DNA from 3 places in the Cohnella abietis genome. Region 3 is predicted to be linked to each of the others. Evidence: riboswitches for the same ligand, from Rfam matches in the RefSeq annotation. Region 3 holds a riboswitch; each other region holds the start of a gene.

Region 1 (3,281 bases), 2.0 Mb from region 3:
AGAAGTATGTCGGTAAAAGCCGAGTGGGAGGCTTTCCACTTACCGTCCGTAATGCCATTCGTAAGCCTAGTGGCAGTAAGGGAGCTCATCCGGCGTTAGTGTTTGCAGGCGAGCAAGTATTCCCCGGGCCCGGAACACTCTCAGCAGCGCTAAGCGGATTTTATGCAGCCCGTGCGGTAATGGGACGGAACCCAAATAAGGCTAGGAGGATTAACCGATGAACTTGTTTCAGATGAAATCGACTACAGATGGGGTCAATCGCATGGCGGCTTACCTCGAGCATAACTATGTAAGTATTGGCTGGTCAGGCTTAGGCGACTTGGAAAATTCGAGCAGGGAGGAATTGAAGGAGCGCTTAGCTAGTGTCTATAATGTTCATGGCCAAGAGCTAGAAGCTGCATTGGAGGAGGTTAGCACCTTCGTACATGACATGACGGATGGAGATTATGTCATAGTTGGCGATGAGGACGAGGTGCATTTGGGTGATCTAGGTGATTATTTTTATGTAGGCAGTCTTGAAGCTGAAGAAGTAGATGGGAGTCATAGGAGAGGAGTAACTTGGTTAAAGAGTCTTCCTCGCTTAGAGCTGAAAGGCGAGCTGCAGCATTTGCTCAACCATTCTAGCAACGTATCGAGATTTGGTTTGCCCGTTACCTCCACTTTAATAGAAAGCTGGTTATCTAAGTCATTGGAAGAAACGGGAAATCAGATGCGAGTCGACCCGAAGCTTGTTGAGGAAGCGCTCCATATACTAAGTCAGGCTATGCGCAGTGAGGACATGGATCGTCGGGAACGGGCTGCAATAGCCATATTACAATATGCACAGCCCCGTCTTAATATTTAAGAGTTATACGAAGAAGCTTGTCGTTAGTTCCGGACCGGGTATAGTTTTCATACGTATAACTGACGCCAGAGAGCCCCTTCTGGGCGGCGAAAGCTTTTTTCATGTCGGACATAAGGGTGGCCCCTCTTGTATATCGAATAACCAATTCCTTCTGGCGTTTGCTTACCGCTGCGGTGATTTTGTCTGTTAGACTCTTTAAGCTTGTTGCTGTATAGGCGTCGGTGAGATAGAGATAACCCAACTGCTCGTATAGCTTATTATAGAAGGCTGCCTTGGACGAATCTTTTTTGGCTAGCGAGCTTAGTGTCTGATCGTACGAAGTTACAGCTTTAGGATAAAGGGAGGACCTTTCCCATCTGTGGTCTTTCTCAATCTGAGCATCCGTTAAATTGTAATAGCTATAATCCACTCTACCTTTAACATCTGGCACGGGATCATCCCAAGTCGTGTCAAGATGGTACCACTTGCCGTCTAGCTGGACTAGGTTCCAGGTATGAGCAATCCCTCGCGACGTGCCTTCAACGATTTTCACCGGAATACCAGCCTGATTCATCATCTCATAGGTCAGGACAGCGTAGCCTTGACAGACGGTTTTGCCGTTAACAAGACCATCATAAGCAGAGTGCGCGATGAGGCGGGTATCATAAGCGACGCGAGTAACAATCCAGTCGTGAATGGCTTTAACCTTCTGATGATCATTCATCCCACGGGTCAAAATTTGATCCAGTGTTTTGGCAACTATTTTCTTAACCTCATTCGTCTGAGCTAAGGTTTCCCAATAGGTAAACTGGAAAGTTATATTTGCTGTATCGTCCTCTATAGTAGCATCGTAACCAAAGGTCTTAACCGTATAATGCATATAATCGTCTGATTGAACGGCTGCGTTCAAAGTGTCTCGTATATTCTGCTTTAGAGTAGCTCTTGGTGCGGAATAAGTGACAGTAAGTGAGCTGAGACGCTCATTTAGCGCATCTATAATTTCTTGCTGAAGCTCATCCTGTGATGTCGAGCTTTCTGCTGCTCGTACTATTGAGGGCTTGAATTCTGCTGTAATGTAGCTAGTCCCTAATAGAACTGCACATGCGAGTAAAATTGATCTTATATTCACAGTGACCTAACCTCCTTCATACGGGTTAAAAATAAAACAAAAAAGACTCTATTTCCAGAGTCTGCCGCGTGTGGAATATTCGTGGCAGCCCGGCGGTCGTAACCTTGATGGTCTGTAGATCCGTAGCTTTGCGTCCTAGCGTTTCCACTAGTTTGCCTTTTATAGTTATTGCTTGCAATATACCACAATAAACGAACTATTTCGAGCAAATAGTATTTATGAATTCATTCACACAATTGACTCATAACGATATAAAACCTTTTTTTAATTGTGACAATCGTTTGGTTTTTCAGTTCAAACCCCTTATATTTAGGTATATATAACCAAACAATAGAGGCTAAGCAGCATGGAGGGAATATGATGGGATCACAAAAGGTTGGAAAGAGGCTTAAGATTACTATACGGAGAAAGCTTTTATTCGTATGTTCTTTGCTTATGGTTGTTCCTATTCTTGTTTTAGGAGGAGTAACCTACATCCAAATAACGAAAGAGACGACCACTCTGCTAGAGAACGGGCTGAAGAACAGCGTAGAGATGGCCGGTGAGGTATTAACCTCCTTGAACAATTCCGTCCGTAACGGGTCCATGACTTTGGAGGAAGCGCAGGAAAGTTTACGAGTAATTCTTTTGGGTGATAAACAGAAGGATGGACAACGCACAATTAATAAAGCGATCGATTTGGGAGAGAACGGTTATTTCTTCATTCTTGATGAAAAGGGAACCCTATTGGCGCATCCTAAGCTTGAGGGACAGAATATATGGGATAAAGAGGCCTCTGATGGGACTTACTACATACAGGACATGGTGAAAGCTGCGAAAAATGGCGGAGGATTTACGCATTATGACTGGCCTCTCCCGGAATCCACAAAGGAAGCAAGTAAAGTTGTGTTTGCGAATTTATCTCCCGAGTGGGGATGGGTTATTGCAGCGGGTTCTTATGAGCAGGATTATAACGGTGTTCAGAAGAGTATTATGAAAACAATGGTCATTACGCTCGGAATTTGTTTGCTAATAGGAAGCAGCATTCTAACGTTCTTTGCCCTTCATATCTCGCGACCTATTATACGAATTTCAGAGCAAGCGCAACGTATGGCAGATGGAGACTTAAGTGGGGAGGATGTTATTGTCACAAGCAAGGATGAGGTTGGATTGCTTACTGCCTCATTCAACAGCTTGAATAACAATCTCAAGGAGCTCGCTGGTAACCAACTGTTAAGCGCCAATGCTTTGGCATCATCCTCTGCTCGGTTATCGAATATTATCGGAGAGACAGTGCAAGCCGTTCACCAGTCTTCGCAATCTCTTTCTGAGCTTGCTATTAACAATGAA
Region 2 (3,281 bases), 2.3 Mb from region 3:
ATGCTTTGGCCTTTGGGCCAGTTTGCTGTGAAGATGACCGACTATACGCAGTTCCAGCTTTTCTTCATTAATACTTCATTTGTAGCGATGGGGCTGCTGGGGCCAGGCTGGCTTATTTTCGTTTTTTTCCTCACCGGGAGGGCAGCTCAGCTAAAAGCCAGTCGTACTTTATTGTATCTTCTTCCAGCAGCGCTATGTATAATCGGAGCTTTGTGGAATCCGAATGGATTGTTTATGTCCCCTGTAGCCGGCAATTACTTAGAACGTGTTTATGGGCCGTTATTCTGGTTGCTTGTTCTCGTTCAGTTCGCCTATTTCTTTACCGCTTTAATGAGTATGTTCCATGCTCTCAAAACAGTCAGCTCCGTTAATCAACGTAAGCAGCTTGGAACCGCTCTTATCGGTATGTTCGTTTTAACCGGGTTTGGGCTTCTCGATGTGCTTATTAACGTACTCTTGTCGCAATGGCTTCCAATTGTTCCTGGACTGCTGGCGTCGGGCATTTTATTGTCTGATTTATGCTTTGTTATTGCTATCTATCGATTTGGAATGTTTGATATTCTAAGTATGGCACAGCGTGATATATTCGAGCATATGACTACCGGTATTATCGTTGTAGATGAGAATGACAAGGTACTTGAGGTTAATCGCGGAGCTTCTCCTTTCGTGCAATCAGCTAAAGGGGAAATTTTCGAGATGGACAGATTTCTTGCTCCGTTACAGGCTCAAGGAGAGGTCTATGAGTTTCTGTACCGCTACTTGCATCATCCCTATGAGAAGATGCAAATGGAATTTTCTCTACCGGAAAATGGTGGCCGGCATGTATCTATTCAGATTTCGCCAGTGGTGGACGACCGCAAGACGTTGCTGGGACGTATTATTACGTTTCATGACGTTACAGAGCTTCGCAAGCTTGTCGTGGAGATGAATCGCAAAAATGAAGCACTGCACGAACGTAATTTGGAATTGATCACGATACAAGAGGAGCTATTCCGAGTCAATCAGAAGCTGGAGCAGATGGCTGTAACTGATGGGCTAACAGGCTGCTTTAATCGTAGGTATTTGATGCAGCAGTTGGAGCATGAGGTACTGCTCAATATGAGATATCAAATCCCATTTGCTATTGTTCTTTTTGATATTGATCATTTCAAACAGATTAACGATAAATACGGTCATCTTGTAGGTGATGAGGTTCTACGAAGCACTGCAGATATCGTACGTACAAAGCTAAGGAGAACAGATATTCTAGCAAGATACGGTGGAGAAGAGTTTACGATCTATTTGCCTCATACGAATCGTGAGCAGGCGGAGCTATTGGCGGAAAGAATTATGATTGCTGTCGGTGATAATTGGGTGGACGCAGGAACGGAAAAGGTTCATGTTACGATTAGCATGGGGGTTCTATCCGAAACTAGTGAAGATTTATCCTTTGATGATCCGAAGGAATATATGCGTGAGGTATTTTCCAGTGCAGATTCAGCATTGTACAAGGCAAAGAATGAGGGACGAAACCGTGTTGTTATGGCACTATAGGGAACGATCGTTCCTATGGTTTACTAGAAATAAATGTTACTAACTTTCTTACATTATGATACAATCATGATAATAGATTATCGGATTATTAAGGGCAAACTTGCTGAAAAGCAAGGACGCAAAGCCACAGGGTCTAATGTTCGCAAGAACGATGACAGCCTGGCTGCCGAAGGTCCCTAGGGACACATAAGGCGAAACAGGCTGCTTCCATCTGGAGGTCGCCTTTTTTTGTGCGATTAGAAAGCTTGGTAGCTCGATACAAACGTATACTACCGTCCCAAGGACGGTGAAGCCGTTTTACTTGAACAATTAGAAAGTATAAGTTTTGAATTCCTTATACTCATCTAATCGCTCGATACAAACGTATACTACCGTCCCAAGGACGGTGAAGCCGTTTTACTTGCATTAAACAATGTTTGAGAGGTGGTTTGGCGGGAATGACATATGACGATGACAACAATGCAGCTGGATCCGAGCTGGATAAGGATTTACTCCCGTTAAATATACTACTTCACTGTAGAACCGTGGTAGAAGGCAAGAGCTTCCTGACTACTGGAGTAATGACACATGTAGAAGGTGAGCTTTTCGAGGTTGAGGTTCATGAGTATGAGCAGTTTGAGCTTGGCGAAACAGTTAAACTGACGATTTACTCGCCAGCAGGGATACAGTCTATGTCTTCTGTTGTATTCGCTAAATATGAAGGTGCAATTGCACTGCTTCAGCCGCCGGATTTAAGCAAACGTTTCAAGGAGAGACGAGAGCATCCAAGAGTAGAAATTGCCGGTAATGCTCATATTGTGCAAGTACTTAAAGATTCCGGAGAAGTGCTTCCGTTAAACCAAACTGCTGAGCTTATCATTCAAGATATTAGCATTTCGGGTATTAGCTTTTCAGGAAAGTATGAGCCACATTTTGCTGCTAAATCAAAGCTGAGGGCAAATGTGCACATTGGGATTGGGTTTAGCTGTGAGCTTGAAATCATTCGTAGCGATCGACAAGAGGATGGCGTTCTCTGTGGTGCCAAAATGCATGTTCTGGAGCCGGAAATGCTTCGTCCATTACGGGCACTCATTTTAAGACAACAGGTTGAGAAGCATGCTAAGACTCGCCGGGACTTAGGAAAGAAACGGATTTTTAACGGTTGAGTTAAGTGGAAATCGATAAATAACAGTAGAGAAGATCGGATGATTGACAGGCCTGCGCAGAGGCCTGTTTTTTAGTTTTGAGAGATTGAGAAGCTCGGCATCCATTCCTGCAACCTACGTATTTGGTGTGACGTTATACTAAGTAGAGAAGAGCGGAGGTACCGACTAAATCTTGGGATTGGCGTCGTATGCTGAAGAGTTAGGCGGAGGTACCGACTAAATCATGGAACTGGAGTCGGTATGCTGAAGAGTTAGGCGGAGGTGCCGACTAAATCATGGAACTGGAGTCGGTATGCTGAAGAGTTAGGCGGAGATGCCGACTAAATCTTGGAATTAACGTTGTATGCTGAAGAGTTAGGCGGAGATGCCGACTAAATCTTGGAAATAGCGTCGTATGCTGAAGAGTTAGGCGGAGATGCCGACTAAATCTTGGAATTAGCGTCGTAGGGTGGAGAGATAGGCGAAGGTACCGACTAATTCTTGAGATTGGCGTCGTATGCTGAAGAGATAGGCGGAGGTACCGACTAATTCTTGAGATTGGCGTCGTATGCTGAAGAGATAGGCGGAGATGCCGACTAAATCTTGGGATTGGCGTCGTAGGGT
Region 3 (3,281 bases):
TTAATGTAGATGATGTGCCATTAGGCGGAATTGACATTCCTGGTGGCGTCAAAAATCTACCAAAGACTGGAGAAGAAAGTAATCTTCCTCTGCAGCTGGTCGGCTTAGGTCTAGTTGTTACAGCAGCTATTCTTTTTGGCAAGAGACGTTCTTCACGTAAATAATAATCAACATGCGCGCAGTGGTAGGACTGTCGAGAATTCTCGACAGTCCTTATCCATTCGAAGGTATAGGAATCATTAATGAACCCATTACGGAAGGAGGATGTAAATTATTATGAGAAAGTTAGCTTTACTATTATTTATAGTTGGGTTTGGCCTTATATTATTTCCAATATTACGAGAATGGCATTATGACTGGAAACAAGAGCAGCTGTTAACCGAAATGGAACAAGCTATTTCTGCTACAAACGAAAATGACTTTGATCATCAATTAGCATTGAAAAACGATAATTTAACACAATTGTTAATGCAGGGATCTGATCCAGAGACAGAGAGTGTAGAATCTCCACCAGTTGAAACGGAATCCACTCCGGAGCCTAGTGCTGCAAATACCCCCCCGCCAATTGGAATCATTGAAATCAAAAAAATAAAAGTAAAGCTTCCTATACTAGAAGGTGCAACGAATGAGAATATGAAATTCTCAGCAGTTCATCTGAAGGAGACCACTAAGCTTGGTGAGATTGGTAATGCAGCTATAGCGGCCCATAGAGCTCATACAAAGGGTAGACTTTTTAATAGGTTAAATGAATTAGAGGTCGGTGATGAAATCACTGTAAAGGTTAATGACGAGCAATTCGTCTATACCGTATTTAATATATTGAAAGTAGAGCCTACGGATATCTCTGTATTAGGACGGAACGATAGAGACAAAATTCTTACTTTAATTACATGTGATCCCGTTATTAATCCAACTAAGAGATTAATTGTTCAAGCTAAGCTATAATTCGTATTAATAGTCAACAATTCGCTTGCTTCTTTCATTAAACTCTGTTAAATTTAACCTATAAGACAAAGCTCGACAAAGGCAAACCTATCGAAAGGTAGGGACGCAAAGCTAGAGGGCCTTCCCGTAAGGATGGCAGCCAGCTCCCGAAAGAATTGGCTTTTTCTTATATAATCGTAGTTCAGGCTCTATCTGCACTATGAATAAACACTTACACGATAATGGCAAACCTATCGAAAGGTAGGGACGCAAAGCTAAAGGGCCTTCCGCAAGGATGGTAGCCAGTTACCGAAAGGAAGATTATTCATGCGTAGATCATTTCTCATATTGATTGCCGTATGCTTCATATCCCTGTTTAGTGCAGCTAGTACTTATGCAGCAGAGGGCAACTCAGACAACTGGTTGGATGAAACAAAGCTAGACTCAGGATTAGTTGGAGTATCTTATGATATTACTAAGGGAAGTAAGCTAAAAGTTCTCATTAAGAAGGGCAACACTACTTACACGTATGACTTAAATCAATCTAACAAGTTTGAATATTTTTCCTTACAGTCCGATAATGGTACTTACAATATTTCAGTGTTGCAAAACACTTCAGGAACCAAATACAAGCTTCTTCAATCGAAAGATATTACTTTGAACTTACAGGATTCTAGCAGTGCTTATGTAGGATCTATTCAAAATATTAATTGGAATGAATCAGAGCTGGCAACTAAAAAAGCTGCTGAACTAACCAAGAATAAAGCTTCAGATGAAGAAAAAGTAAAAGCAATCTATGAATTCATCATTAGTGAGATCAAGTATGATTCTAACTTAGCTAAAAACGTTACTTCTAATTATATTCCTAACATTGATAACGTGTTTAAGGCGAAAAAAGGTATCTGCTATGATTATTCCACACTATTCGCAGCGATGACACGGAGTGTAGGGATTCCAACGAAGCTTGTAATGGGAACATCTGAATATGTGAAAGAGTATCATGCTTGGAACAATGTGTACATCAACGGCAAATGGATTACTATTGATACTACTGTTGATGCTGCTCTGTCGGGCAAAAAAGCAGTAACCATGAATAAGGATTCCAGCAAATATGTAGCAGCGAAAGTATACTAATATCAGTAAGCTTGAATTATATGGACCACCTTCTCTGATTTAGAGGAGGTGGTTTTATTGTATTGCACATCTCTTTATAAAAATTATAGAATTTGTTCAGATGAGATTGTTACAATAAGTCACAGTTGTACAGTTGATAGTAAAATAGTAGTATATCAGTATATTGATATTAGTAAAAAAGACCTATTTAATGTTGGTAAGTAAATTAATAACAATGAGAAGTAAAAATTTTATGTAACAATGTTGAATTTTGACTAATATTAAGGTGAGCACAGTTGCAGAAGGAGCAATAGAATGATAAGAAATTGGACTTCGACATCAAACTATAAAAAAATCTATACGAAACTATTAATAGCTTTATTGGTGTTGACATTGTTATCGGGTTGCGGTTTGTTCGGAGGGAGTGGAACCTCATCGGACGATGTTAAAGAGACAAAAGATACCGAAATTGCTCCCTATAATGGTGAGATGAGCAAAGCGATTTCAAATGTTTACACCGCTAAAAGGGAACTGGCTCTAACCTTTAGTGGTATGGGGGACGAAGCTACTATGATTCGTCTATTGAAAGAACTGGATGTTTATCACATAAAGGCAACATTCTTTCTTCCTGGAATGAGAGTGGCGGAAGAGCCGGATATTGTGAAGGAAATTGTTTCTAGAGGACACGAAATTGAGAACAATACTTTGAGTCGATTAGATATGACTAAACTTAGTTATGAACAAATTTATAAAGAAATTCATTTAAGCAATGAGATTATTAGAAAGACGACAGGGAAAACACCCCGTTATGTCAGAACAAAATCGGGGCATTACAATGATGATGTTCTTTTAGCAACTGCGCACAATGGTCTGGATTCCTTAATTGTATACAGCTTCTTTCTACATAACTGGCAGGGAGAAAGCCCTGAAGAAAAAAGCCAATATGTAAGAAAATATATTAATCGTGGGGGCATTATTAATATAGATACAGAAGAAATTATGGATGTCGTTGATGATATTCCAATCTTCGTCAAGGCTGCTTCAGATGTGGGCTATGAGTTTATTCCTCTAAGTAAGTTAATGGAGCTTGGCGGAGAGAAAAAACCTTTAGAAATGATCAAGGGATACGATGCAGCAAAAGCTAATCTAAATTATAAAGATACTAAGTATAATCTTATTTTCAGAAAGGAGACGAGTAAGAAAGAAATCTCGTTAACCTTTGATGATTGGGGTACAGATTATAC

The links. A riboswitch is a leader RNA that binds a small molecule or an ion and turns the genes downstream of it on or off. The one in region 3 is predicted to bind cyclic di-GMP.
Region 1: it holds a riboswitch for cyclic di-GMP, as region 3 does, so the genes downstream of both, KCTCHS21_RS03760 (transglutaminase domain-containing protein) here and KCTCHS21_RS12450 (transglutaminase-like domain-containing protein) in region 3, are expected to answer to the same signal.
Region 2: it holds a riboswitch for cyclic di-GMP, as region 3 does, so the genes downstream of both, KCTCHS21_RS23145 (PilZ domain-containing protein) here and KCTCHS21_RS12450 (transglutaminase-like domain-containing protein) in region 3, are expected to answer to the same signal.

What each region holds. Positions count from the first base shown of each region.
Region 1 is NZ_AP019400.1:932,889-936,169, forward strand. Features, by position in the region: gene KCTCHS21_RS03750 (phytoene desaturase family protein) at 1-221, shown strand, start outside; gene KCTCHS21_RS03755 (hypothetical protein) at 218-844, shown strand; gene KCTCHS21_RS03760 (transglutaminase domain-containing protein) at 834-1,952, opposite strand; cyclic di-GMP riboswitch class I at 2,033-2,119, opposite strand; gene KCTCHS21_RS03765 (methyl-accepting chemotaxis protein) at 2,388-3,281, shown strand, end outside.
Region 2 is NZ_AP019400.1:5,212,511-5,215,791, reverse strand. Features, by position in the region: gene KCTCHS21_RS23150 (histidine kinase N-terminal 7TM domain-containing diguanylate cyclase) at 1-1,533, shown strand, start outside; cyclic di-GMP riboswitch class I at 1,617-1,704, shown strand; gene KCTCHS21_RS23145 (PilZ domain-containing protein) at 1,971-2,678, shown strand.
Region 3 is NZ_AP019400.1:2,937,241-2,940,521, forward strand. Features, by position in the region: gene KCTCHS21_RS12440 (collagen binding domain-containing protein) at 1-164, shown strand, start outside; gene KCTCHS21_RS12445 (class D sortase) at 277-945, shown strand; cyclic di-GMP riboswitch class I at 1,016-1,096, shown strand; cyclic di-GMP riboswitch class I at 1,159-1,238, shown strand; gene KCTCHS21_RS12450 (transglutaminase-like domain-containing protein) at 1,252-2,058, shown strand; gene KCTCHS21_RS12455 (polysaccharide deacetylase family protein) at 2,353-3,281, shown strand, end outside.